DNA from 4 places in the Micromonospora sp. CNZ322 genome. Region 1 is predicted to be linked to each of the others. Evidence: riboswitches for the same ligand, from Rfam matches in the RefSeq annotation. Region 1 holds a riboswitch; each other region holds the start of a gene.
The links. Region 1 has a riboswitch for cyclic di-AMP ahead of FB453_RS20010 (coiled-coil domain-containing protein). Riboswitches for the same ligand answer to the same signal wherever they lie in the genome.
Positions count from the first base shown of each region.

Region 1 (6,991 bases):
GACCATCCAGCGGGAGCAGGACGAGGCGATCCGCTCGCCCGGCTCCGGGGTGACGATCGTCGCGGGCGGCCCCGGCACCGGCAAGACCGCTGTCGCCCTGCACCGGGCCGCGTTCCTGCTGTACTCCGACCGCAGCCGCTACGCCGGCGGCGGCATCCTGGTGGTGGGCCCGTCATCGGTCTTCGTCGAGTACATCGGCTCCGTGCTGCCGTCGCTCGGCGAGGACACCGCGACCCTGCACTCGCTGGGCACCCTCTTCCCGGGGATGACCGCCACCCGCCCTGACCCGCCCGAGGTGGCGGCGGTGAAGGGCTCGCTGCGGATGCGCCGGGTGCTGGAGCGGGCGGCCCGCGACGCGGTGCCGGGCGGCCCGGGTGAGCTGCGGCTGCTCTACCGCGGCACGCTGCTGCGGCTGGACCGGGCCGCGCTGGACCGGATCCGGGACCGCGCGCTGCAACGCGGCGCACGACGCAACGAGGTGCGCCGGGCCGGTTTCGACGGGGTGTTCGCCGCGCTCTGGGCGCAGGCCCGTGAGCTGAGCAGCGGTCGACTGCCGGAGCAACCGGCCTTCGAGGCGGAGATCGCCGAGCGGTCGGAGTTCCGGGAGTTCCTCAAGGCGTGGTGGCCTCGGCTGCACCCCCGGCACGTGCTCGGCTGGCTGGCGCAGCCGGACCGGCTGCGCCGGTACGCCGGGGGGATTCTCTCCTCGGCGGAGGTCCGGCTGCTCAACGCCGCGTACCGGAACCTGGACTCGGCCGGGCTGACCATCGCCGACGTGGCGTTGCTGGACGAGTTGGACGCGCTGCTCGGTAAGCCCGCGCAGCCGGCCAAGGCGCGACGCGACCCGTTCCAGCTCGCCGGTGGCGTCCGTGAGCTGAGCACCCTCGGCGAGCGGCAGCGGGCCGCCCGCGCGGCGGCCCGGGAGCGTCCGGAGGACTACCGGGAGTACGCGCACGTGGTGGTGGACGAGGCGCAGGACGTCTCGCCGATGCAGTGGCGGATGATCGGTCGACGCGGCCGGCTGGCCTCCTGGACCGTGGTGGGCGACCCCGCGCAGACCGCGTGGACCGGCGATCCGGAGGAGCTGACCCGAGCCCGCGACCAGGCGCTGGGCCGGCGCAAGCGACACGACTTCACGCTCACCACGAACTACCGCAACTCGGCGGAGATCTTCGCGGTGGCGGCGGCGGAGATCCGTCGGCTCTACCCGGACCTGCCGCTGCCAACCGCCGTGCGCTCCACCGGGGTCGAGCCGGTGGAGCTGGTGGTGCCCGCGACGGGGTTGGAGACCGCGACCGTGGAGGCCGCCGCCGGCCTGCTGGCCGAGGTGGAGGGCACGGTCGGGGTGATCACGCCGGTCCCCCGCCGGGACGAGGTCGCCGGGTGGCTGGGCGCGCTCGGCGCGCCGAGGTTGCAGGTGGTGACCAGCCTGGAGGCCAAGGGCATGGAGTACGACGGGGTGGTGCTGGTCGCCCCGAGCGAGATCCGGGCGGATCCGGGCGCCGGGGTGCGCACCCTGTACGTGGCGCTCTCCCGAGCCACCCAGCGGCTCACCACCATCGACCCGACCGGCTGACGTGTGCGGACTGCCGCCAGCGGAAGGCCCTGCCCGTACACTTGCACACATAGCGATGTGAGCATACATTTGACCGGGTCCCGACCAGCGGCGGAAGGTGGTTCTCGTGGGCGCAGGTCATGACCACCACCATGGGTCCGTCGCCAATGCCGCACACCAGCACCGAGGTCGACTCTGGGCGGCGTTCGGGTTGCTCGCCACCCTGATGGTGGTCGAGGCGGTGGCCGCCCTGCACACCGGCTCGCTCGCCCTACTCTCCGACGCCGGGCACATGTTCACCGACGTGCTCGGCATCGGGATGGCGCTCGCTGCCATCACGGCGACCCGGCGGGCCACCGGCGACCCGCAACGCACCTTCGGGCTCTACCGGCTCGAGGTGCTCGCCGCGCTGGCCAACGCCGTCCTGCTCTCCGGCGTCGCGATCTACGTGGTGATCGAGGCGATCCGCCGTTTCGGCGACCCGCACCAGGTCATCGCCGGCCCGATGCTCGCGGTGGCCGTGCTCGGCCTGCTCGCGAACATCGCCGCCTTCGCGCTGCTGCGCGCCGGGGCCCGGGAGAGCATCAACCTCCAGGGCGCCTACCTGGAGGTGCTCGGTGACCTGCTCGGCTCGCTCGGCGTCATCGGCGCGGCGCTGCTCATCACCGTCACCGACTGGTGGTGGGCCGACCCCCTGGTCGCGGTCGCCATCGGCGTGTTCATCCTGCCGCGCACCTGGCGACTGGCCCGCGCCGCCATCCGCATCCTGGTGCAGGCCGCCCCGGAGCACCTCCAGGTGACGGCCGTGCACGACCGGCTCGCCGCCGTCCCCGGGGTCGTCGAGGTGCACGACCTGCACGTCTGGACACTCACCTCGGGCATGGAGGTCGCCTCCGCTCACCTGACCATGGCGCCCGGCGCGGAGGTCGGCGCGGTGCTCACCGCAGCGCGTACGGCCCTGCATGACGACTTCCGCATCGAGCACGCGACGTTGCAGATCGAGCCCGGCGCCGCTTCTGGAGCCTGTGGCTCCATCGAATGGTGACGGAGCCGTAATTTTCCGTGGTGACGCACGCACCGTCCGTCACAATGGCTGCAGGGGCCCCACCGGCACCGGTAGGCTCGGTCCCGGCCTCCACCAGGCGGCGCCCTCCCGGCGCCGGTGGCGGTCGCCGCCTAATCGCCCAACTGGGCGAACCGGGGAACCATGTTCCTGGGGTGTATCCGCGTCAGCGGTAGGGATCTTCCGTCCCGAACCCGTCAGCTAACCCGGTCGGCGGCTGACGGAAGGACATGCGCAGTGGCACCAGCACGACCACCCGCCGCCCGCCTGGCGGCCCTGATCGTCGCGATGTTCGCCCTCGGCGTCGCGCTTCCGGCCGGCACCGCCTCGGCCGCTCCCCCGACCGGCCTGCGGGCCGCCGCACCCGACTCCGACGAGGAGGGCGGCACCCCGGCGTTGCGGGCCCAACTCGAGGCGGCCAGCAAGGGCTACCTGGACGCGAAGCGCGCCCTGGACACCTCCGTGCAACGGCAGAAGCAGCTCGCCACCCAGCTGAAGACCATCGAGGTCGAGATCGAGCAGCGCAACGGCAAGGTCGGCGAGATCGCCGAAGTGGCCTACCGCACCGGTCGGCTCGGCGCGATGTCGGCGCTGCTCAACAGCAACACCCCGGAAGGCTTCATGGACCGGGCGGCCGCGCTGGACGCGGTGGCCGCCAACGAGGACCGGGTGCTGCGCGACCTGCTGAACAGCAAGGACAAGGCCAACCGCACCCGCGTCGGCCTGGACGGCGAGATCAACGAACAGCGCAAGCAGGTCGCGGTGATGGCCAAGCGCAAGGAGCAGGCCGAACGGGCCCTGACCGTGGCCACCGCACCCAAACCGCAGACCACCGCCGACACCGGCTCCAACCGGGGCACCTCCAGCGCCAACGCGACGGCCGCGCCGCGCAACTCCGACGGCTCCTGGCCCTCCGAGTCGTGCAGCGTCAACGACCCCACCCCGGCCAGCGGCTGCATCACCCCACGCACCCTGCACGCGCTCAACCAGGCCAAGGCCGCGGGATTCACCCGGTACGTCTCGTGCCACCGCCCCAGCGGCTCCGGTGAACACCCGAAGGGCCGGGCCTGCGACTTCGCGGCGCAGAAGGGCGGCTTCGGCGGGGACGCCACCGGCGGCGACAAGACGTACGGCAACAACCTGGCCGCGTACTTCATCCGCAACGCGGACCGGCTCGCCGTGCTCTACGTGATCTGGTACAGGCAAATCTGGCTGCCCAGCAGCGGGTGGAAGTCGTACAGCGGGGCGCACGGCACCCCGTCGACCGACCACACCAACCACGTACACCTGTCGGTCTACTGACCCTCGGTCTACTGACCCACGCGTCGTGATGCCTGTGAGTCGTCGTGATGACTCACAGGCATCACGTGCGTCCGGGGCCGGGCTACGTCGCCGGGCGTACCCCTGATGTCGTCGCTCGTCGGACGACCCGGCCGCGGTCGGCGGGCAGCATCGCGGTATGCCTCGGATCCGACCCACCACCCGCAAGGCGCTGCTCACCCTGCACCTCGTCACCTCGCTCGGCTGGCTCGGCGCCGACCTGGTGCTGCTCACCCTCGGCATCGCCGTGCAGCGAGGTGCCGACCCGGCGGTGGTCTATCCGGTCACGGCCCTGGTCGGCACGGTGCTGTTCGCGCCGCTGAGCGTCCTGGTCTGGCTGATCGGAGTCGCCAGCTCGCTACTCACCCCGTGGGGTCTGCTGCGCCACCGCTGGGTGCTGGTCAAGCTCGTGCTCACCACGGTGATGGTCGGGCTGGTGCTGTTCCTGCTCACCCCGAACCTGCGTCACGCCGGAGCGGTCGGCGCCGCCCTGCCCGCCCGGGATCGCGCCGACCTGGTCATCGCGCCGGCGGTGTCGACCAGCCTGATGATCATCGCGACGGTGCTGTCCACCTACAAGCCGTGGGGCCGGCGTCCCGCCACCCGACCCGCACGCACGAGCCGTGATCGCGCTGTAGCCACGAAGTAGGCGGGCGGCGCGGGCGCGGGTCAGGTGGGCGGGGGGTTGCCAGTGCGGTCGAGGGCGGCGCCCAGCCGGGTGGCGAGGGCGAGGTGAGCGGCCTGGGCCTGGCGGAACGCGTACCGGAACAGGGGCCTCGGCGCGGTCAGGGTGATCTCGACGTCGATGCGGACCAGGCCGTCCGGCTCGGCGCGCAGTCGGGTGTGGTTTCGCACGGTGGTGGCCGGCCACTGGCGGGCAACCATGACGATCTCGTCGGCCTCGCTGATCAGCACGTCCGCGTGGTAGGTGGTCCGGAAGCGCAGCGGACCGGCCGCCAACCGGTCGTTGATCGTGTAGCTGGCCTGGGCACCGGGCCGGGGCGGCACCCGACGAACCCGGACGATCAGCGGATGCAGCTCGCCCTGCCGGGTCAGGTCGCTGAGCAACGCTGCCGCCTCGGCAGGTGAGCACCGGGCCTGGACGGTGTAGCTGAAGGTATCGCTGCTGAGCACACCGTCTCCCGCCGTCGTTGGTCGCCCGATCGTCCCGTACCGATGTCTGGCTGGCAACGCCCCGGGCCCTCAGCGCCGCTCCGGACCGGGCCGATGCGACGACCTGTCACCACCTGCGCCATTAAGGTCGGTTAGTACAAAATCTTCCGAAGGTGCCGGAGGGCGGCCAGCATGAACGGCGACGAGCGATGAGTGGGCACGTGATGGTCTTCGCGCCCACTCCACAGCTGACGGTGACGGTGGACCAGCCCAACGACCACCCCGAGCTGCACCTGCACCCTGGTGGGCAGGGCGTCTGGCAGGCCCGGATGGTGATCTCCCTCGGAGTCGACGTGGTGCTCTGCGCCGCCCTCGGCGGTGAGATCGGCCAGGTGCTGGAGCCGCTGCTGGTCAGCGAGGGCGTGGACCTCAAGGTGGTGGTCCGTGACTCCGGCAGCGGCGGGTACGTACACGATCGCCGCGAGGGCTCCCGGCAGGAGATCGCCGACGTGCCCGGGCAGCCGCTGAGCCGGCACGAGATCGACGAGCTGTACAACCTCGCCCTCGGCGAGGGCCTGCGCGCCTCGGTGAGCATCCTCAGTGGGCCGAACGAACCGTGGCTCGTACCGGCCGACCTGTACCGACGCTTCGCCGCCGACCTCGGCGCGAACGGCGGACGGGTCGTGGTCGACCTCTCCGGCGATCACCTCGGTTCGGTGCTGGAGAGCGGTGTGTTCTTCCTCAAGGTGAGTCACGAGGAGTTGATCCGCGACGGCCGCGCCCGCAGCGACGACACCGAGGAGCTGACCCGGGCCATGTACGAGCTGCACGCGGGCGGCGCCGAGACGGTGGTGGTGAGCCGCGCCGACCAGCCGGCGTTGGCGCTCATCGACGGGGAGCTGTTCCAGGTCGAAATGCCCCGGCTGGAGGCCGCCGACCCGCGCGGCGCGGGCGACTCGATGACGGCCGGAGTGGCGGCCGTCGTGGCCAGGGGCGGGGACATTCGGACCGCCATCCGCACCGGCGCCGCCGCTGGGGCGTTGAACGTGACCCGGCACGGCCTGGGCACCGGGCGGCTGGACTCGATCACCGGTCTGGTGGACCGGGTCCGGCTGGTGCCGGCGGACAGCCGGCAACAGGAGCGGACCACCCCGGACGAGTTGGCCGGCCGGGTGGTCGAGCGATGACCCTGCGGGTGTTGATCACCAACGACGACGGGATCGCCGCGCCGGGCATCCAGGCGCTGGCCTGGGCTGCCCGGCAGCGGGGCCTGGACGTCGTGGTGGCCGCACCGATGGAGGAGGCGAGCGGCACCAGCGCCGCGATGAGCGCCATGGAGCGCGACGGGCGGGTCGTCGTGAACGACCACCCGCTGCCGGACCTGGCAGGTGTGCCGGCGTACGGGGTCGCCGGGTCCCCGGGCTTCATCACGCTGATCGCCCTGCACGGGGCGTTCGGCCCACCGCCGTCGGTGGTGCTCTCCGGCATCAACCGGGGCGCCAACGCCGGCCGGGCGGTGCTGCACTCCGGGACCGTGGGCGCCGCGTTCACCGCCGCCACCAACGGCTGCCGGGCGATGGCGGTCTCCCTCGACGTGCTCTCCGCCGGCGAGGCGACGGCCGCGAGCGGTGGCGCCGCCGTGGACGCCGCCGCGCGGGTACGCGACGCCGAGCGGCACTGGGGCACCGCCGCGCGGGTCGCCCTGGACCTGCTCCCCCGCTTGACCTCCGCGCCCACGGAGAGCGTGCTCAACGTGAACACCCCGGACCTGCCGCACGGGCAGTTGCGCGGGGTGCGGCGCGGCACCCTGGCCAGCTTCGGCCAGGTGCAGATGACGGTGGCCGAATCCGGCCACGGGTTCGTCCGTACCTCGCTGGAGGAGCCGGGGCAGGCCGCACAGTCGGGCACGGACGTGGCGTTGCTGGCCGCCGGGTACGCGT
Region 1 is NZ_VITD01000008.1:105,679-112,669, forward strand. It holds gene FB453_RS20000 (AAA family ATPase) at 1-1,576, shown strand, start outside; gene FB453_RS20005 (cation diffusion facilitator family transporter) at 1,683-2,600, shown strand; cyclic di-AMP (ydaO/yuaA leader) riboswitch at 2,719-2,850, shown strand; gene FB453_RS20010 (coiled-coil domain-containing protein) at 2,856-3,920, shown strand; gene FB453_RS20015 (DUF2269 domain-containing protein) at 4,078-4,587, shown strand; gene FB453_RS20020 (SRPBCC family protein) at 4,608-5,072, opposite strand; gene FB453_RS20025 (1-phosphofructokinase family hexose kinase) at 5,261-6,238, shown strand; gene surE (5'/3'-nucleotidase SurE) at 6,235-6,991, shown strand, end outside.

Region 2 (6,991 bases), on a different contig from region 1:
TGCGTACGGCGGCGTCGATCTCGGCGACCGTCGCCATTCCGGTGGAGATCACCATCGGCTTGCCGGTGCTGGCCACAAGTCGGATCAGCGGCAGGTCGACCAGCTCCGACGAGGCGATCTTGTACGCGGGCGCGCCCAGCGACTCCAGCAGCTCCACAGCGGTCGCGTCGAACGGCGACGAGAAGACGGTCAGGCCCCGCTCGCGGGCCCGCTCGAAGATCGGGGCGTGCCACTCGTACGGGGTGTGCGCGCGTTCGTAGAGGCGGTACAGGTTCTCCCCGCCCCACAGCTCGTGCCCGCTGGAGATCCGAAACGCCGGGGTGTCGACGTCGATGGTGATGGTGTCCGGCCGGTACGTCTGGAGCTTGAGCGCGTGCGCCCCGCTCGCGGCCACCGCGTCGACGATGGCCAGCGCCCGGTTCAGATCGCCGTTGTGGTTGCCGGACATCTCGGCGACCACGAACGGTCGCTCCCCGGGACCGACCGCGTGCGGTCCGATCTTGATTGTCGCCGTCATTCCGACCTCTGCTCAGGTACGCCCGCACCGGGGTGCGGTGGTGCTGTCGTCGTCCACCCGGCGGGCGGACGACCTGGGAAATCAGGGCGCCGGGAGCCGCCCCGGCTCCCGGCGTGCTGTGCGGTGGGGTCGATCACAGCAGCCGGCCGACGGCCAGCGCGTCGCGCCGCTCCGGCGCGAGCCCACCGTCGCGCGTCGGCCCGGCGCTCGCCCCTCGCCCCGGGTCCTCGTCGGCGGCGAGCGAACCGCCGTCGGCGCCGACCGCCGGGCCGGGTCGACGCAGGCGACCAGCGACCCGATGGGCCTGGCGTAGCGCCGAGTACGCCACCCAGTCACCCCGCCCGACGAGGCGGTGCTTGAGCCCGGTCACTCCCGGGGGCAGCGGGTAGCCGCCGGTGGGCAGGTAGCGACGGTAGTGCGCGGCGGCCCGGTGGAAGAAGTCGCGCCGCAGGTGTGGGTGCAGCCGGCCGTCGTTGCCCACCACCACCAGGTAGTGGCTGATCATCAGCTCGAACAGCTCGGCCTGCAACCGCTCGTCCGGGTGCTTTCGGGCGACCCAGTCCATCAGCCGCTCGTACTGGGCGAAGGCGTCGAAGTGCCGGCCGCTGCGGGTGGAGGTGATGGCGCCCTGGCGGCCCTGGCGGTACAGGTAGCAGACCCGGTCCAGCACGGAGATCTTCTCGGCCCCGATCAGCAGGGGGTGGCTGAACGGGATGTCCTCGTACCAGCCGGGGAAGAACCGCAGCTCCAAGTCGTCCATGAAGTCCCGGCGGACCACCTTGTTCCAGGCGGTGTGCTGCACCCGCAGCAGCTGCGGCTGGTCGGCCAACCGGGTGACGCCGGTGATCCCGCGCAGCAGCGGGCTGCTCGCGTCGACCTCCCGCCGGCCGTCCTCGTGCATCCGCAGGTGGTCGAGCATCAGCACGTCGGGCTGGTGCTGGCGCAGCCGGTCCAGCACCGCCGCGATCGTGCCCGGTGGCAACCAGTCGTCGCTGTCGACGAACCAGACGTACCGGCCGGTGGCCACGTCGAGCCCGGCGTTGCGGGCCAGCCCCAGACCCACGTTGCTGCTCAGGTGCACGACGCGCACGCCGTCGCGGCTCACCGCGTACGAGCGGAGCATGTCGCCGCAGCCGTCCGGGGAGGCGTCGTCGACGGCGATCAGCTCGACCGCGTCCGACTCGCCCGCCGGGATGTCGGCCCGGATCGACTCGAGGCACTGGTACAGGTACGCCTCGACGCCGTACACGGGCACGACGATGCTCAGCAGCGGTGCGTGCGTCGGCTCATTGACCACGTCCGCCACCTTCGACGACCCGGGTGGCCGGCCCCGGAACCTGACGTTGCCGCCGATGGTGGACTCTCTGAACTCCCGCCCAGCGGAAGGTTAACGCCGGCCGATGGGCGTTTTCGGACCCGGGGATCGCGGGCTCGTGGGGCGGGTGGGATGCGTCCGGTTCACCCGGGAGTGACCCGGTAGGGTGCCTCGGTGCGGCCCTGCCGGGTCGTCGTGGGCGTCGCCGTCGCGTCGTCCGACGCCGCGACGAGGAGGCTACGACCGTGCTGGTGACCCTGCCGAGCGCCGGGATCCCGGCATGACGAGCGTCGCCGCGACGTCGGCCGCCCGGCCAGCACCCGCCCCGCCCCGGCTGCCCTCGCTGACCGGGCTGCGTTGGATCGCCGCGCTGCTGGTCTTCGGCTTTCACGCCGGCACCATGCGGATCATCGCCGAGCCGGACTACAAGGCCGTCATCGACGCGCTGTTCACCCTCGGCCTCTCCGGGGTGCAGTTCTTCTTCATCCTCAGCGGGTTCGTGCTGGTCTGGTCGGCCCGGGAGGGGGACTCCCGGCGTACCTTCTGGCGGCGGCGGATCGCCAAGATCTACCCGAACCACCTGGTGCTGTTCGCGGCGACGCTGGTGGTCGCCTGGTGGTTCGCCGACCCGGTCCTGCCGGCGGCCGCGTTGGAGAACCTGCTGCTGTTGCAGGCGTGGGACCCCCGGCCGGGCTGGTTCTACAGCATCAACACCGTCAGCTGGTCGCTGTCCTGCGAGTTCTTCTTCTACCTCTGTCTGCCGCTGGCGCTGCCACTGCTGCGCCGGGCCCGGCCGAAGCTGCTCTGGGCGCTGATCGTCGCGCTGCCGCTGCTGATCCTCGCGCTCTGGCCGGCGCAGGAGTTGGTGCCGGAGGTGAGCCGCTGGTGGTTCACCCAGATCTTCCCGCCGGTGCGGTCGCTGGAGTTCTGGTTGGGCGCGGTGGCGGCCGAGTTGATGCGCCGGGGGCTCTGGCGCGGTCCCGGACTGACAGTGGCCAGCGGGATCTTCCTGGTCACCTGGGTGGCGGCCGCGCAGTGGATCCGCGCCGAGCTGTGGACCACGCTGCTCGCGGTCGCGTACCTGTTGGTGATCACGGCGGCCGCGGACGCGGACGTGCGGGGTCGGCGCTCGCCGTGGCGGTCCCGGCCGGTGGTCTGGCTCGGTGAGGTCTCGTTCGCCTTCTACCTGGTGCACGTGCTGGTGATGACGAGCGTGCTGCGCTGGAGCGGAACCTGGGGGATCGGCTTCGCAGGTTGGCGTGGCCCGGCCGTGGTGCTCGGCTTCCTGGCGGCGAACCTGATCCTCGCCGGGCTGCTGCACCGCTTCGTCGAAACCCCGATGATGCGCCGGCTCGCGCCGCGCCGTGTGGCCCGTCCGGCGCCCGTCCCCCGACAACGCGCGGCCGGCGACGACGACGCACGAGACCCCGCGAGCAGCGCCCGCGAAGAGGTCGACGGACCTGCCGACGAGGTCGGTCGGGTCGGCGGTCGATCAACGTACGTCGACCTGCGCTGACAACGTCCACCCTGGTCAACGGGGCCGGCGCGGCGTGATCCGACACGCCCGTGGTCGGTGCGCCCGGGTCGGCGCGACGGTAGCGTGGGGACGTGCTTCCGGTCGCGTTCACCTGTCCGCTGTGGTGGGTGGCGCGCTGGGCGACTCGGGTGCTGACCAGCCTCGCCGTCGTCGCGGCCCTGGCGCTCGGCGCAGGCCCGGCCACGGCCGCCACGCCGACACCCGGCCCGGTACCGACGTCGAGCGCCGTGCCGGCCTCGGTCGCCGTCGGGTCGCTGGCGGCCTGCTACCGGCACTGCGAGGCACACAGTGCGGCCCGCCCGGGCCCGGCGATACCGCCGGAGGCCGCCGAGGAGCCGGTCCCGACATGGTCGGTCGACACGCTGGTGGCGCTTCCCGGCGATCAGGGCGCCATCGCGGCCGGCGTGCTGCCGGTCCGTGCGGCCGAATCCGACCGGCTGTCCCTCGTCGACGCAGCGGGCGGTCGGGTTTCCCGGGCCCCACCCGGTCGCTGAGCCACCGGGACGACCGTCCCGACACCGCTCCCTGTCGACCCACCCGCTCCCTGACCCGCCGACCCGTGGCCCGCCGTGGCCCGCTGGTCGCGCGGCTCCCCATCGCACTGCTCTCTCCCCGAGGTGCCGACCATGGAGACCGTCGTCTTCTACCAGTTCGTGACCGAGGTGCCGCAGGCCGCCGCCATCTGGTCGACGCTGTTCCTGCTGACCCTGGGCCTGCTCGCCGTGCTGGCCGCCCGCCCCGAACGGGACCGGCCCACTGACGACCCGCTCCCGGCCGGGCCCACTGCTCGGGAGCTGGCCGCCGCCGAGGCCGTCGACATGCGCCGCTACGCCGAGGAGGTGGCCGTCGCCGCGGCCGGTGCGGCCACCACCGCCAAGCGGTGGCGTGCCGCCTGGCTGACTGCTCAGGAGCAGCTGGAGCAGGCCAGCATCCGGTACGACGAGGCGGACACCGCCGCGCGTCGCTTCGCCGGCGCCGGGGCGTTGCCCACCCCGCAGACCCGGCACACCCCCGCCGAGTACGCCGCCCGGGAACGCTATCTGCACCGGGCGGCGATGGCGGCGTACTGGCGGGGCGACCTGACCATGGCGCAGCTCGGCGACGTGTTCGGGCACCGGCGCGGCTGGGATCCCCGGCGACACCCGGTCGAGCAGGAGGTGCTGATCAGCCGGGTGGTCCGGGATGCGCGGCTGGCCGACTACCAGGTGGCCGCCGACCGTGAGCGGGCCGCCTGGCGCGACGCGGAGTTGGCCGCCGAGTCGGCTCGTGCCCTCGCCGAGGAGGCGTACGCGGCGGCGGCCCGGCTCCGCCCGACCCTGGTCCCCGCGCGCCGCACGGTGGCCGGGGCGCTGCGTCCCGCCGTCGTGGCACGGTGGCGCCCGGCCCGGGTGGGTTGAGCCCAATCCGTGATGTGAGGCCGGTCACCTGATCGCGAAATGGGACGGCCGGCACGATCGGCGGGATTGTTCCCGCGATTGTGGTCGCGTTTTTTGCGGCCTGTCCGGTTGTCGCCCGCAGGCGTCGCCGTAACCGGTTGTCCCATCGAGTCACATCATCGCCAATACACGCAGAAATTGTCGCGCCGATGGGGGTTTACGCAGGTGAACCTGGCTTGGCAGGGGGTTGAGACGCCAGTAGTGTCGTCCCGTCCGGTGCGGTAACCGATCGCAAGACGCGACGCCGCATCGACCCGCTTAATCGTGATCAACGAACCGGGGACCCACCAGTAAGTCCGGGGTGAATCCGCGAGCCACGGCCCGCGGTAGGGCGTCTTCCCGCCCGAATCCGTCAGCTAACCCGGTAGGCGGTGTCGGAAGGAGTCCCATCCTCGTGCAGCACCTTTCCACCCCTCGGTTGTTCCCTCGCCTCCACGGCGCGGCGGTGCACCCGCTCATTCGTCCAGTCACGGTGAGCTGACCTCCCGGGTCATCGCCTTCCCCGCCCGGCCGCGCCGGGCGTTCCCCTGAGCGGTTCACCATCCGCGGACCACGGTCCGCGCGCTGGCGCCTGCCCGGATGCCGGTCCGGCCCCGGGTGCCGCTCTCCCCCCGATCCGTGGAGGACCCCGTGAAGCACACCCTGCAGCGTCAGCTCCGCCGTCTCGCCACCGAGCGCCCGTACCAGATCGTCGCCGCCTCCGCCGCGGCCCTCGCGATCGCCACCACCACCGGCGCCCTGCTCACCACTGCCGACGACGCCCCGGCCGGCCAGCGCACCGCGACCACTGTCGCCGAGATGCGCAGCGACGTCGCCGCCTCCCGCGGCGAGGCTCGGGACGCGTCCCCCTCGGCCAGCGCCGTGCCGACCACGGCCGCCCCGGCCACCAGCGCCGCGTCGCCCGCCGCGAAGGCCAGCAGCAACCCCGACCTGACCCGGAAGCCAGAGCGGCCGAAGCCGCCCGCGACCAAGGTGCTCGACTACGACTACGAGGCGCAGAACACGTACTACAACTGCGGCCCGGCGGCCACCCGGAACGCGCTCAGCGCCGCCGGCATCGACCGCACCCAGGAGCAGCTCGGCGCCGAGCTGGGCACCACCGAGATGGGCACCAACTCGGCCGAGGACACCACCCGGGTGCTCAACGCCGAGGTGAAGGGCTCCCCGTACCGGACCCGGATGTTCCCCGGCGCGCCCAGCCCGGCACAGATGGACCGCCTCCAGGCCGACGTGGTGAAGGCCATCACCGACGGCCGGGGCGTGGTGGCCAACGTCGTCGGGGACGCCACCGACACCGACGGCGGCTGGCACTCCTACGGCGGCGGGCACTACATCGCCGTGGTGGGCTACAAGGACAACGGTCGCACCGTACGGATCGCCGACTCGGCGAACCCGGCCGACCCGTCGTACTGGATCACCACGATCGACCTGGCCAACTGGATCACCAGCCGGGGCTACTCCGCCTGACCCGGGCACGCTGACCGCCGCGGGCACCGTCTCCCACAAGGGGCCGGCGCCCGCGGCGTTTGTCAGCGCGGTCCGTCATCGACGGCTCTCGTACCTGGCCGTGAACCGTGGGAGACTGCGGCCGTGGTGGAGAAGACGGGTGGTCACGCCGGCCGCAGGCCGGTTCTGCTGCTGCTGCACGGCATGGGAGCGACCGGGGACGTGTGGTTGCCCTGGGCCCCGTACCTTGAGCAGCACTGGCCCGGGCGGTGGCTGGCACCGGACCTCGCCGGCCACGGCTGGGCGTCGCCGCTGCCGGCGTACTCCTTCGCGGGCTTCGCCCAGCAGGTCGCGCAGGCCCTCGCCCCCGACGACCGGCTGGTCGTGCTCGGACACTCGCTGGGTGGGGTGGTCGGCCTGGCGCTGGCCGCCCGCGACGCCGGAACGCCGGTGGACGCGGTGGTCGGGCTGGGCATCAAGGCGCTCTGGTCACCCGCTGAGCTGACCCGCGCGGCCGAGGTCGCCGCCCGCCCGGTGAGCTGGTTCGCCAGCCGCACCGAGGCGGCTCGCCGCTACCTGCGGGTCTCCGGTCTGGCCGGCCTGGTCCCGCCGGACCACCCGGTGGTGGACGCCGGCCTGCGCCAGGTTGACGGCCGGTGGCGCCTCGCCATGGACCCGACCGCCTTCGCCGTCGGCGAGCCCGACCTGGCCGCGCTTCTGGCGGCGACCGACGTGCCGGT
Region 2 is NZ_VITD01000006.1:171,803-178,793, forward strand. It holds gene pseI (pseudaminic acid synthase) at 1-517, opposite strand, end outside; gene FB453_RS16685 (glycosyltransferase) at 651-1,814, opposite strand; gene FB453_RS16690 (acyltransferase family protein) at 2,113-3,348, shown strand; gene FB453_RS16695 (hypothetical protein) at 3,441-3,863, shown strand; gene FB453_RS16700 (hypothetical protein) at 3,996-4,766, shown strand; cyclic di-AMP (ydaO/yuaA leader) riboswitch at 5,051-5,191, shown strand; gene FB453_RS16705 (C39 family peptidase) at 5,424-6,272, shown strand; gene FB453_RS16710 (alpha/beta fold hydrolase) at 6,396-6,991, shown strand, end outside.
Region 2: linked by a shared signal. The riboswitch ahead of FB453_RS16705 (C39 family peptidase) and the one ahead of FB453_RS20010 (coiled-coil domain-containing protein) in region 1 are both predicted to bind cyclic di-AMP.

Region 3 (6,991 bases), on a different contig from region 1:
CGATGCCGAAGACCACTGTCAAGACCGCGGCCTGCCCGACCATCAACGGCGTGGTCAGCGCGGCGGCACGCACCGCGATCAAAACCGCCTGCGGCAAGGTCGGCAAGCCGTACGTCTGGGGTGCCACCGGGCCTAACTCGTTCGACTGCTCGGGGCTGACCCAGTACGCCTACAAGGCGGCCGGGATCTACCTCACCCACCACACCGGTGACCAGTGGAACGAGGGCAAGGCCATCTCGCGCGGCGATGCCCGCCCCGGTGACCTGGTCTTCTTCTTCTCCGGCCTGAGTCATGTCGGGCTCTATCTGGGCAACAACACCATGGTGCACGCGCCACGTGCCGGTAAGCCGGTGCAGGTGTCCAGCATCAACACCATGCCCGTCGCCGGATTCCGCAGACCCGGCTGATCCACCTCGCGCGACACGAAGGCCCCCGGTCACCGACCGGGGGCCTTCGTGGTTCTCAGCGCGGCGCGCCGACCGGGGACGGCAACAGCTGCACGTCGGCGAGGTCGACGTACATGATCCGGTGGCCGAACTGGATCTGCGCGTACCGGTTCTTGCCGCGAATCACCGTCCAGTCGCCGGGCGAGGAGCCGTCGAACGTGCTGGCCCGGTAGTACTCGCCGGCCAGCACCGCGCCGACGGCGTACCGCTGCCCGGCGGCCAGGGTGTACTGGAGCGGCGAGATCGCCTGGTAGGGCACCCCTTCCGGGTACGCGGACTGCTCCGGGTACGCCCGTCCGTAGACCGGAACGGTGGTCCGGCCGGGCTTCGGCGTGGCCACGACGCCGACGGTCCAACTGGCGGTCGGCGCGGACGCCGGGTTGTGGAACCAGGCCCGCTGCCCGAGGTACCAGATCGCCGTCCAGTCGCCCTGCCGCCCGGCCAGCGCGTATGTCTGCCCGGCGGATGCCCGGGCCCCGTGGTCCGACACGGTCATCGTGTTCGGGCTGCCGTCCGGGCGGAGCGCGATGTCGTTGACGAGCGGCGCGTCCGCGGACGGTGCGCTGCGCAGCACCACCGCCGAGGAGCCGCGTGGCGCGCAGGGCACGCCCGGGGTGACGCAGCCGGTGAACGCCGGCTGGTTGGTGGTGTAGTCCGGGTCGATCCGGACCATTCCGGTGGCCGGGGTGCCGGTGTCCAGTCGAGGTGCGTGCAGCAGGTCGAAGTAGTGCGTCCAGTCCCAGTACGGGCCCGGATCCCAGTGCATTCCCCGCACTGTCGAGGGAATGGTGCCGGGCACGTTGTCGTGGCCGATGATGTGCTGGCGGTCCAGTGGGATGCCCAGCCGCAGCGCCAGGTGCCGGACCAGCTTCGCCGAGGTCCGGTACATCGCCTCGGTGTACCAGGTGCCCTGCGCCGCGAAGCCCTCGTGTTCCAGCCCGATCGACTTCGCGTTGACGTACCAGTTGCCGGCGTGCCAGCCGACGTCCTTGGTCTTCACGTGCTGCGCGATGTGCCCGTCGACCGAGCGCAGCGAGTAGTGCCAGCTCACGTAGGTCGGGTCCTGGACGAGTTTCAGGGTCGTGGCCCAACTCGCCTCGGTGTCGTGGATGACTATGTACTCGATCTTCTGCCGGGCGGGTCGATCGGAGAGGTCGTGGTTGCCGTAGTCCCCGTCGCCGAACGCTTCGTAGGGCGCCGGGATCCACTCGCAGGAGATGGTGCGGGGGCACTCCACCCCGTCCGGGCGGGCCAGGCGGCGCAGGCCCAGCCGGTCCAACCAGGAACGCTCGGGCCGCACCACACGGGCCGGCAGGGTGATCCGCTGGCCGTCGTCGGTCACCCGGACTTCGCCCGCGCCGATGGTGGTGAAGACCTCGTCGGCGAAGGCCGCCGCGGCGTCGGCGCTGTCCGCGCCCGAGTAGCGGGCGACCGCGCCGTACCAGGCCGCCGGGTCGGTGTCCGCGCCGACCGGCGCGCCCAGATCCCTCTGGTACGCGCTCAGCAGCGCAGCCCCACCCCGGATGTTGAGGCCCGCGTCGGTGCGCAGTGCCTCGGGGGTGGCGCCGGTCAGCGTGGCGGCGGTGTCGACGGTCTGCAACGCGGCGGTGGACGGCGCGGGTGCCTCGACCGGCCGGGGCGCGGGCACCCGGGTGGGACGGGAGTCGTCGCCGCGTGGGTCCTCGGCACCGGCGTCGTGGTGGCCGCGCCCGGGTAGGGCGGCCACGTGCCGGGCGTCGGTCAGGTGCATCGGGCCGTAGCCGCCACTGGTGCTCGGTGTGCCGGCGTTGGTGTCCCAGCGCGACTCCAGGTAGGAGACGCCGAGCAGCACGACGGCCGGCACGCCGTACTCGGTGGCCGCTGCGGCGTACTGCTGCTGGCGGTCGGTGGTGGGCGCGGCGGCGGCCGGGTCGACGGAGAGTGGCACAGTGGTCGCGGCGGCGATCACTGTGACGGCGAGCAGCGCGCGCCAGCCGGTCGACAGGGTTGGATGGTGCATCGAACCCCCTAGATTCTCGCGGAGTGAGGTCAGGTCACCATCGCGCCGTCCGGGAGGTCGCGTCAATACCTTTCCATCTATCGAAGCATGCGGAAAGAATTCTTCACACACGGTCGGTGACCTAGTCCAATCCGTACGGAGTGTCACTGCCGCACGGGTTGCGGATCGGTAACAAGCGTCTCTACTCTGGTCATTCGTCGGCCCGACAGCAGCTCCGCCCAGCCCGGGCGGTAACGGACCGACACCGCCGAGTCGTTTCCGAAACGAACCGGGGACCCAGGTCCCTCGGGGTGAATCCGCAGCCACTGCGGTAGGGCGCCGACTTCCCGCCCGAACCCGTCAGCTAACCCGGTAGGCGGTCAGGAAGAAGGAGTACGGAACCCCGGTGGCACTCCATGCCCCGCGGCCGTCGTCCGAGCGGTCGGCATCAGCCGGCCCGGCGTCGATCGTGCCGCGCCCACGCTGGTCCCGCTTCACCACCGCACTCGCCGCGCTGGCCGGCATCGCCGTCGTTCTGACCGGCAGTGCCACGGCGGCTCACGCCGACCCGTCCGTCGCCGAGATCGAGCGCCAGATCGACGCCGACTGGAACAAGCTCGAACCGATCATCGAACGGCACAACGCCACCCGCACCGACCTCGCCGCGAAGCGCAAGCAGGCCGACGCGCTGGCCGCCCGGATCACTCCGCTCGAGCGCCAGGTCGACGCCGCGATGAACAAGGTCAGCGCCCTGGCCGTGCGCGCCTACATGGGTGAGAACGTCTCGACCGTCAACGCGATGCTGGGTAGCCGGTCGCCCAGCGAGGTGGTCGGCCAGCTGGAAATGCTCGACCGCTTCGCGCACAACCAGCAGAAGGACGTACGCCAGGTGGCCGACCTGCGCGACCAGTTGGCCGCGCAGAAGGCGCCACTGGACGAGATGGTGGCCCAGCTGAGCCGCACGGAAGCTCAGCTGGCGGCGAAGAAGAAGCAGATCAACGACGAGATCGACCGCCTACAGAAGTTGCGCCTCAAGGTGTACGGCAGCGGCGGCGGCGGTCCGCTGCGCCCGGCGCCCTGCCCGGGCAGCTACCCCGGCGGCGCCGCGGGCACCGCTGTCAAGTTCGCCTGTGCGCAGATCGGCAAGCCCTACGTCTGGGGTGCCGAGGGCCCGAACTCGTACGACTGCTCCGGGCTGATGCTGGCCGCCTGGGCGAAGGCCGGCGTGTCGCTGCCGCACAACGCCGCCGCACAGAGCCGGGTCACCAAGAACGTCAGCAAGGGAGACCTGCGCCCCGGCGACCTGGTCTTCTACTACAGCGACATCCACCACGTCGGCATGTACGTCGGCGGCGGCTGGGTGGTGCACGCCTCGCAGGCCGGCCAGCCGGTCAAGATGAAGAAGGTCGACGACGGCCCGATCCACAGCTATGGCCGTCCAGGCTGACCCCGAGTGATCGAAGGGCCCGTCGCGATCGGTCGCGGCGGGCCCTCGTCGTCTCGGTTCTAGCTCAGCGGGTTGGCCAGGTGCGCCAGTGCTGCCAGGCGCGGCTGGGCGTCGGCCCCCGCTGGCCCTGGTAGCGCGAGCCGTAGACCACCGAGCCGTACGGGTGCTCGGCCGGTGAGGAGAGCCGGAAGATGCAGAGCTGCCCGATCTTCATGCCCGGCCACAGGGTGATCGGCAGGTTCGCCACGTTCGAGAGCTCCAGCGTCACGTGACCGGAGAAGCCCGGGTCGATGAAGCCGGCGGTGGAGTGCGTGAGCAGCCCGAGCCGGCCCAGGGAGCTCTTGCCCTCAAGTCGGCCGGCGAGCTGGTCACCCAGCGAGATGACCTCCAGCGTCGAGGCGAGCACGAACTCCCCCGGGTGCAGCACGAACGGCTCGCCGTCGGGGACCTCGACCGCCGAGGTCAGGTCGTCCTGCTGCATCGCGGGATCGATGTGGGTGTAGAGGTGGTTGTTGAAGACCCGGAACAGCCGGTCGAGTCGGACGTCGATGCTGGACGGTTGGACCAGGGTGGGCTCGAACGGCTCCAAGCCCAGCGTGCCGGCCTTGATCTCGGAGACCAGGTCACGGTCGGAGAGCAGCATCGGACCACCATAGCCGCGTAGCCAAAAGTGCCCGGATTCGGTGCCGGTGACCAGCGCGTCGAGGTCGCTGCTCGTACATTTGTTCGATAGAATGCCCACATGGCTTCCTGGTCCGAATTCGCCGCCGACGAGCCCCGACTCGCCGACGGGATCCGCGTTCTCCTCCAGCAATACGGGCCGGGCTTCGGCTATCTGGCCACGGTCCGTGCCGACGGCGGGCCCCGCGTCCATCCGGTCTCCCCGGTCATCACCGCCGAGGGGCTGTTCTGCTTCATCATCGACTCGCCCAAGCGCCGCGACCTCGAACGTGACGGCCGTTACGCGCTGCACTCGTTCCCCGCGGAGGAGAGCGACGACGAGGCGTACGTGGCGGGGCGTGCCCGTCCGGTGACCGATCCGGTCCTCGTGGCGCAGTTGGCGCACAGCGCCCGGGCCGAGCCGCAGGTCGACTGGCGGCTCTTCGAGTTCACGGTCGACGTGGCCATGCTCACCCGCCGCGAGCAGCACATCGCTGGCATCCCGGGCCTCGCGCCGGGTCGGCCGGCCGTTCGGGTCTGGCTCGACCCAAACGCCCCGTCGGCGGTGGCCGCGCCCCTCGCCGTCCCGCAGGCCCGCCCGACCCGCCTCAGCCGTGACGTCCAGTGCACGGCCGCCTGACCACGGCCGGAAGATCATCGGTGCCGGCTCCGTCGTAACGGAGCCGGCACCAGGGCACCCGTACCAGACCGCCGCCCGCCGCCTGCGGTGATCAACTCGACTTCAAGAAAATCGCGGTGTCCCAGCGCTCCGGATGCCCCGACTTCCAGAAAGCCGAGTGGATCAACCCGGGCGGAGCGGTACGGGGACACCTGCGGCCGGCGGGGGTACCTGGGTGCACGGGTTCGACGACTCGGGTACAGTGGTGCCGCTTGCGGGTGTAGTTCAATGGCAGAACATCAGCTTCCCAAGCTGACAGTGCGGGTTCGATTCCCGTCACCCGCTCCACTGCGAAGGCCCTGATCAGGACGTGAGTCCCGGTCAGGGCCTTCGATGTTCCTGGACCACGAGCACCCGGCGGCCCAGCAACGGGACCACGTGCCGGGCCTCAACTTCTCACTGGGGCCGCTTCGAATCCCGTACCAGCCGGCGCAGATGGTGTGTCGCTCAGCGGGATCTCGCAGACGGTGCGCCAAGGGCTGACGTCCGGCGTTCCGGCGATGAGCCGGACCCGGTCGACGGCTGTGCGGATCGGCAGGTGTGCGGAGATGGTTTCCGCGGCGTGGCTCAGCGTGGGCTTGGCGGCGTCGTGACCGATGGTCAGGTGTGGCACCACGTCACCGTGCGCCCCGGCATAAGGCGGCGCCTCGGGAAACTGTTGCCACACCGCCGCAGTGAGCTGCCGGAACGGGCGATCTGGCTGCGGAGCAAGCCAGACGACCGTGTCACCAAACCAGCCGACGTGCGTCAGTGCGACCTCGAACCGCGGTATCCCGGCAATGGTCTCGCGCAGCACCGCCAAGACCTGCTCATCGATCTGCTGCGGGGGCAGGAACGGGTAGAGGACTGTCACGTGCGCTGGCACGCCCCACCCGGCGGCCCGGTCGAGCGATGCCCGGAACCGGCCCACCGCCTCCTCGGCCTCGGGTATCGGCACGATGAGGGCCGTCTGTGTCGGTTCCATCCCCGCAGTTTCCAACGACGATGGGTGCCGGTCCACCGGATTCGCAGCCCGCCGCAGGAGGACGCCGCACCCACAGAACGGCATCGAGCTCGGCCAACAGCAGAGTCGACGGGCGTGGTGTGCAAGCTCCCGTTCTCAGTCTCGGGACCACGTTCGTGCGGCGAGGAAGGACGGCCCTATCGGTAGTCGGCGAAGATCCGGCGTTCCACGCCGTCGACGGTGATCGGGCCGCCGTGGGGAAGGATCCACTGTGGTTTGGTGTGGCCGAATGGGACCCCGACGCAGACGACCGCCTCGGGGTTGTATCGGCTCACCACGTCGACGACAGTGTCGCGCTGCTGCTCGCGTAGCCGTGCCCGATCGGCGGCCGGGGGTCGACGGGTGTGGTCGGAGACCGGCGGACGGGCGACCAGGACCGCGTCGACGGCGCTGAGGAAGCCGCGTTCACCCAGTGATCGGACGATCCAGCCGACTTCGCGTGCGGGGAGAAGTTCCTCCGACGTCTCGATGATCAGCACCCCACCGTGCAGGGCCTCCGGGGAAAAGGGGAAGCGTCCCGCCGTCAGGATCCACTGGATGACCTCCAGGCAGCCACCCCAGGTGGGGCCGGTGACCGCGCGGGGCGGCCCGTACCAGCTCCACGGCTCCGTCGGTTCGCGCTCTCCGAACGACTTCAACGCCTGCGGGTCTGCCCAGTCGATGCCGATGTCCTCGGACTCACCCGGGTCGGTGATCTCCAGCCGTTCCCCGGTGAGCAGTGCCGCCCGCAGCGACCGGACGTGGATGTCGTCGACGGCAGGCCCGGGGCCGAGGTGCA
Region 3 is NZ_VITD01000007.1:288,866-295,856, forward strand. It holds gene FB453_RS19100 (C40 family peptidase) at 1-407, shown strand, start outside; gene FB453_RS19105 (peptidoglycan recognition protein family protein) at 463-2,445, opposite strand; cyclic di-AMP (ydaO/yuaA leader) riboswitch at 2,681-2,817, shown strand; gene FB453_RS19110 (C40 family peptidase) at 2,831-3,871, shown strand; gene dcd (dCTP deaminase) at 3,936-4,514, opposite strand; gene FB453_RS19120 (pyridoxamine 5'-phosphate oxidase family protein) at 4,614-5,171, shown strand; tRNA gene FB453_RS19125 (tRNA-Gly) at 5,425-5,498, shown strand; gene FB453_RS19130 (2'-5' RNA ligase family protein) at 5,599-6,189, opposite strand; gene FB453_RS19135 (LD-carboxypeptidase) at 6,351-6,991, opposite strand, start outside.
Region 3: linked by a shared signal. The riboswitch ahead of FB453_RS19110 (C40 family peptidase) and the one ahead of FB453_RS20010 (coiled-coil domain-containing protein) in region 1 are both predicted to bind cyclic di-AMP.

Region 4 (6,991 bases), on a different contig from region 1:
TCCGCCCTGCCCCGGGAAGATTGCCCAGGGGGTGCCCGGAGTCAACGTATGAAATCTAAATCACGCATACCTTGACGCATCTTACGGTGCGTGTGACGGTGGAGCACGAGCCAGCGCCCGCCGCCCGGCCGGCGGAAAGCCGGTTTGACCAGGTCAGATGCGTCGAGACGAGGTGCGGGATGAGTCATACCGGGAGCTCCGGCGGTCAGCCGGGTCCGCAGCGGACCACCGACCGGGCCACCACGCTCAGTGAGCCGACCCGGGCGTACGCCGAGCTGGTCGCCGGCAACCGGCGCTTCGTCGATGGCGCCCCACGCCACCCCAACCAGGACGCCGGGCACCGGGCCGCCGTGGCCGACGGGCAACACCCGTTCGCGGTGATCGTCGGCTGCTCCGACTCACGGCTGGCCGCCGAGATCATCTTCGACCGGGGTCTGGGCGACCTGTTCGTGGTTCGCACCGCCGGGCACACCGCCGGCCCCGAGGTGCTCGGCAGCGTCGAGTACGCGGTGACCGTCCTCGGCACGCCGCTGGTGGTGGTGCTCGGCCACGACTCGTGCGGTGCGGTGCAGGCCGCCCGGGAGTCCGCCGCGACCGGTACCGCGCCGAGTGGCCACCTGCGCGCGGTGGTCGACGCCGTGCTGCCCAGCCTGCGCCGGGCCGCGGCCGAGGGCGTGGACGACATCGACGGCATCGTCGACATCCACATCGCCCAGACCGTCGAGACGTTGCTCGGGCAGTCTCCCGTGCTCGCCGACGCTGTGGCGCGGGAGCGGTGCGCGGTGGTGGGAATGTCCTACCGGCTGGCCGCCGGAGCGGTGCGCCCGGTGGCCGTCGTACCGGCCGGCCTCGCGACGTTGGAGATCCCGGCCGGATCACCCGAGTCGACCGACCCGGCCGCGCCTGCCACCGTCTGACGCGACGAGGGCCGCTCCGCGTCACGCGGAACGGCCCTCGACGGGGATCGTGCGGGTCAGAGCAGCGACATGTGGACGTGATCGGTGTGGTTCGACGGCCCGCTGTACGAACTCCAGCCGGTGGCCGGGAACCAGATCTGCCGGTTCCAGATCACGTAGTAGATGCCGAGCCGGTCGGCGTTACGGATGAGGAACGCGGCGACGTTGTTGCCGTACGTCCGGGTGTCGTTGTTGTGCCACGGGGAGAACCCGCTCTTCTGTAGCGACCAGTCGCAGGCGCGGCCCTTCGGGTGCTCCCACGGCCCGCCAGGGCGGTAGCAGCCGACGAACCGGTTGAAGCCGGCCGCCTTGACCTCCTTGTACGCGTGCAGCGTGCGCGGCGTGATGCAGCCGGACGTGGTGGGGTCGTTCTCGCTGCACGACTGGGGCTTCCAGTCACCGTCGGCCGTGCGACCCGGGCCGATCTTCGCGACCTTGGAGGTGGCATCCACCAGGCCGCCGGTGAAACCCTTGCCGCCGACGAGGGAGAGCGCCTTGTCGGCCTCGCTCTTGCGCTTCGCCATCAGGGCGGTCTGCTTCTGCTGCTCGCGGACCTCGGTGTCGAGGGCCAGCTTGGCCTGCTCGGCGCGGGCCTTCACCTCGTTGACCTCGGAGAGCTTCTTCTCGTTGACCATGTTCATCTCGTCGAGCATCCCGGCGCGCTGGACGAACGAGTCGGGAGCATCGCTCTCCAGCAGCATCGCGACCGCGCCGATCCGGCCGGTCCGGTACGCCTGGGCGGCGATCTGCCCGACCTGTGGGGCCAACGCGTCCAGGTCGGCCTTTGCCCGGTCGACCTCTGCGGCCAACTCGCCCTGCCGCTTCTTGGACTTGTCCAGCTTGGACTTTGCGGCGGAGTAGTCGCGGTTGGCCTGCTCGATGACGTCGTTGAGCAGCTTGGGCTCGCCGTCCTCCTCGTGCCCGGACGGTGTGGGGGTCGTCGGGGCGGCGTGCGCCGGGAGCGGCCCGGCGAGCACGGTCAGTGCGGCGATCACGGCCACCACGGGAGTCAACCAGCGGCGTAGGGGTGCCGTCACAATGTTCCCTTCCGTCGACCGCCGACCGGGTTAGCTGACGGGTTCGGGGCGGAAGTGGCCCCTACCGCTGACGCGGATTCACCCCAGGCACCTGGGTCCCCGGCTCGCCGGCTGGCGATTGGGCGGTGGCACCGCAGGCGCCGCTTCGCGCCTTCATCGGTAACCGGCAGCGAGGTTACCCGAGAGTCGACCGGGTGAGCTACGCCTGGATGCCGACCAAAAGCGTCATTTCGCCATAGCGTTGAGTGACCAGTGACGCGGTTCTCAGGGTGGATGCCCGATCTGGTCACGCTGAGGAGTGTCACCATGCCGTATCCGTGCTCCTGTTCGACTCCGGCCACCGGTCGGTGGCCTCGGATGGGGGTGCGGTCCGCGTCCGGGCCGGCTCGTCGGAGCTGGCCGTTCGCGGTGAGCTGAGTGCGGCCAGTGCCTCGCTGCGGTCCGGCTGGGGCCGGGGCGCGGGAGCGTCGGTGGATGCCGTGGCAGCTGTACGCCCGGCGGCGGTCACCACCGCGGCCAGCCCGGTGGTCAGCGGCACGGCAGCGATCAGACCGAGGGTGGCGACTGCGCTGCGGACGATCTCCTGCGCGAGGAACTCACTGGTGAGGATCTGCCCGATCGGTCGCGAGTCGGCGGTGAGCAGGAGCAGCAGGGGCAGTGACGCGCCTGCGTACGCCAGCACGATGGTGTTGACAGTGGAGGCGATGTGCGCGCGGCCTACCCGGGTGGCGGCACGGTACAGCTGCAACCGGGTCAGCCCGGGGTTGGCGTTCGCCAGTTCGGTGACGGTGGCCGCCTGGGTGACCGTCACGTCGTCGAGCACCCCGAGCGATCCGATGATGATCCCGGCGAGCAGCAGGCCGTGCAGGTCCACGTCGCCCTGGAACATTGACAGGGTGGTGGCGTCCTCGCTGCCGAAGCCGGTGAGGTGGGTCGCGGCCGTGGCGATGGTGGCGAGCACGCCGGTCAGCACGAGGCTGCCCAGGGTGCCGAGCACCGCGACCGAGGTCTGTGCGGTGACCCCGTGGGTCAGATAGAGCACCACGAACATGATCAGGGCCGCACCGACCACCGCCACCAGCAGCGGTGGTTTGCCGGCGCTGATGCCCGGCAGCACGAAGGTGAGCAGGATGGCGAAGCTGGCGGCCAGTCCGGCGAGCGCGGCCAGGCCTCGCCACCGACCGAACGCGACGATCGCGGCCGCGAAGATCACCGCCAGCCACACCATCGGGGTGCCGCGTTGGTGCTCGGCGATGTTCCAGTTGCTGGTGGTGGGATCGGTCGGGTCGGCCAGCTCGACCAGGATGACCTCGTCGCCGACGTCGACCCGGGGTGCGCCGGGCCCGTCGGGCACCGGTGTCCGTACCTGCTGGCCGGCGGTCGGCCCGTCGTCCACCCGCACGTCAACAGTGCCGCACCGCCCGTCGCCGACCCTCGGTGTGCCCTCGGGAACTGACGGCACCGGCGGGCACGGCTCGCTCACCACCCGGGTGACGGTGCCGGGGTAGCGCGGCACGTCCGCGCCACCATCGGTCTGCGGTGACCCGCCGCGCGGCCAGAGCAGCACCGCTGCCAGCACTGTGGCGACGAAGAGGGGTACCACCGTCACGACGAGGATCCGTCTCACCCTTGGTGGGGCGGACGGAGCACTGTGAGTGTGGTCGGAACCCAAAGCGAGACTCCCAACGATCCGGTGCGGGATACGGGTCAGCGGGCCTGGCGGTTCACCGTTGCGGTGGAAACGCGGCGGACGGCGGGGCGGATCGCTGCCTGACGACCGCTTGATCACGGACGGTCAGTGCTCGGCCCGGTCGGCCGGGGGCGACGCCACGACGTGGCGGCGCGGGTGCCCGACTGCGCAGCGGCATTCGGAGGGCCATCGTGGGAGATGCTAGCCAGCCCTCCCGGGGCCTGCAGGTCGTGGCGGAGTGTCGGGCGGCCGAACCGCCCGCGCGGCGGACCTCGGGCGGTCAGCCGCGCTTCATGAGCCGGCCGACCGCCGCCATCATCTCGGTGGCCATCTCGTCGGCCCGACCCTCGGCGGCGCCCTCGTGCATGCAGTGCCGGGCGTGCCCGTCGAGCAGCCCGAGGGCCACCTTGTCGAGGGCGGCCTGGATGGCGGAGATCTGGGTGAGCACGTCGATGCAGTAGCGGTCGTCGTCGACCATCTTCTCGATGCCCCTGACCTGCCCCTCGACGCGGCGGAGCCGCGCGAGCAGCTGGTCCTTGCTGGCGGTGTATCCGCGGATCGGGGTGGGTGCGGTCATGTCCACCAGGATAGCGTACCCCTAGGGGGTATGGTACGGTCGGTTCTGTTGAGATACCCCCACCGGGTACCGGTACTGCAAAGGAGACGATCCAATGGTCAACACGACGTACCAGGTCCAGGGCATGACCTGTGGGCACTGCGTCAGCGCGGTGAGCGCCGAGGTCGGCGCCATCGCGGGCGTGCGTGACGTCCAGGTCGACCTAGCGGCCGGCCGGGTCACCGTCAGCAGTGATCAGCCGCTGGACACCGCGGTTGTCCGAGCCGCAGTCGACGAGGCCGGCTACGACCTCGTCGACGCGTGATCGGCGGGTCGGCGTGCGTACCGTGACGAGACTGGCCGGGTTCGCCGTGGGCCTCGCGGCGGTGTTCGGCGCGACGTACGGGGTCGGCCGGGTGGTCGACCGCGCCCCGGTGGTCGAGGGCCGGCACGACGGCGACGCCGCCCATGCGACGGGCGAGCACGACGAGGCGGCCGACCGGCTCCCCGGCGGCCTGCTCGTCTCCGACAAGGGCTACACCCTCCAACCGGTCGCCGCCCAGGCCGGCGAGTTCGCCTTCCGGATCGCCGGCCCGGACGGCCGCCCGGTCACCCGCTACGACGTGGCGCACGACAAGCAGATGCACCTGATCGTCGCCCGTCGGGACCTCTCCGGCTTCCGTCACGTCCACCCCGAGCTTGCCCCGGACGGCACCTGGCGGGTCGACACCCCGCTGGCCGGCCCCGGGCAGTGGCGGGCGTTCGCCGACTTCGCCCCGACCGGGGGTGAGTCGCTGACCCTCGGCGTGGACGTGACCGTCCCCGGCGAGTTGACCGAACGGCCGTTGCCCGCCCCAGCGACCAGCACCACCGTCGACGGCTACACGGTCACCCTGACCGGTGCGCCGCAGCCCGGCCGCACGTCGTCGCTGACCCTGACCGTCACCCGGGACGGGCAGCCGGTCACCGACCTGGAGCCCTACCTGGGCGCGTACGGGCACCTGGTGGCACTACGTCGGGGTGATCTGGCGTACCTGCACGTGCACCCGGACGGGACGCCCGGCGATGGCCGCACCCGGCCCGGTCCGGCCGTCACCTTCCTCGCCGAGGTGCCCTCGGCCGGCAGCTACCGGCTCTACCTCGACTTCCAACACGGCGGGAGGGTGCACACCGCCGAGTTCACAGTGGTCGCCGGCGCCGCCCCGACCGGAGACGTCCCCACTCCGAGCGGACCCGCACCGACCGGCGGGACCGACCACGGCACCCCCGGGCACGGACACAACTGACGGGACCAGACGATGACCACCACCAGCAGACCGCTACCTGAGGCGCCGAACCGGATCGAACTGGCGATCGGCGGGATGACCTGCGCCGCGTGCGCCGCCCGGATCGAGAAGAAGCTCAACCGGATGGACGGGGTGAGCGCCACCGTCAACTACGCCACCGAGAAGGCGACCGTCCGGTACGCCGACGGGGTCACGCCGGACGACCTGATCGGGACCGTGCAGAAGACCGGTTACACGGCGGCGCTGCCGGCCCCGCCCAGCGCGGAACCCCCGGTGGACCCGTTGCGGGGACCGCGTACCCGGCTCTGGGTGTCGGTGGTCCTGAGCGTGCCGGTGGTCCTGCTGGCCATGGTCCCGGCCTGGCAGTTCGACTACTGGCAGTGGTTGTCGCTGACCCTGGCCGCCCCGGTGGTGGTCTGGGGTGGGCTGCCGTTCCACCGGGCCGCCTGGACCAACCTGCGGCACGGCGCGGCGACCATGGACACCCTGGTGTCGCTCGGCACCCTGGCCGCGTTCGGCTGGTCGCTCTGGGCGCTCTTCCTCGGTGACGCGGGGATGCCCGGGATGACGCACCCGTTCCGCTTCGACATCACCCGGACCGACGGCGCCGGCAACATCTACCTGGAGGCGGCCGCCGGGGTCACCGTGTTCATCCTGGCCGGTCGCTACTTCGAGGCCCGGTCCAAGCGGACGGCCGGCGCCGCCCTGCGCGCCCTGCTCGACCTCGGCGCCAAGGACGTGACGGTGCTGCGTGACGGCGTGGAGACCCTGATCCCCGTGGACCGGCTCGCCGTCGGTGACCGGTTCGTGGTCCGCCCCGGGGAGAAGATCGCCACCGATGGGGTGGTCGACGAGGGCACCTCCGCTGTCGACGCCAGCATGCTCACCGGTGAGTCGGTGCCGGTCGAGGTCGCCCCGGGTGACGGCGTGGTCGGCGCCACGATCAACGCGGGTGGGCGGTTGATCGTCACCGCCACCCGGGTCGGCGCGGACACCCAGCTCTCCCGGATGGCCGACCTGGTGGAGCAGGCGCAGAGCGGCAAGGCGGCCGTGCAGCGGCTGGCGGACCGGATCTCCGGGTTCTTCGTGCCGATCGTCATCACCCTCGCCGTCGGCACGCTCGGCTGGTGGCTCGGCACCGGGGCCGGCCCGACCGCCGCGTTCACCGCCGCCGTGGCCGTGCTGATCATCGCCTGTCCGTGCGCGCTCGGCCTGGCCACCCCGACCGCGCTGCTGGTCGGCACCGGTCGGGGCGCCCAGCTCGGCGTGCTGATCAAGGGCCCGGAGGTGCTGGAGTCGACCCGCCGGGTGGACACCGTGGTGCTCGACAAGACCGGCACCGTGACGACCGGCCGGATGACACTGGTGGACGTGGTGCCGGCGAGCGGTGTGGACCGGGCCGAGCTGCTCCGGCTCGCCGGGGCGGTGGAGGCCGCCTCCGAGCACCCGATCGCCCGCGCGGTCGC
Region 4 is NZ_VITD01000001.1:1,014,511-1,021,501, reverse strand. It holds gene FB453_RS04750 (carbonic anhydrase) at 180-917, shown strand; gene FB453_RS04745 (coiled-coil domain-containing protein) at 974-1,993, opposite strand; cyclic di-AMP (ydaO/yuaA leader) riboswitch at 1,998-2,128, opposite strand; gene FB453_RS04740 (YibE/F family protein) at 2,295-3,665, opposite strand; gene FB453_RS04735 (metal-sensitive transcriptional regulator) at 3,964-4,260, opposite strand; gene FB453_RS04730 (heavy-metal-associated domain-containing protein) at 4,355-4,564, shown strand; gene FB453_RS04725 (hypothetical protein) at 4,578-5,525, shown strand; gene FB453_RS04720 (heavy metal translocating P-type ATPase) at 5,538-6,991, shown strand, end outside.
Region 4: linked by a shared signal. The riboswitch ahead of FB453_RS04745 (coiled-coil domain-containing protein) and the one ahead of FB453_RS20010 (coiled-coil domain-containing protein) in region 1 are both predicted to bind cyclic di-AMP.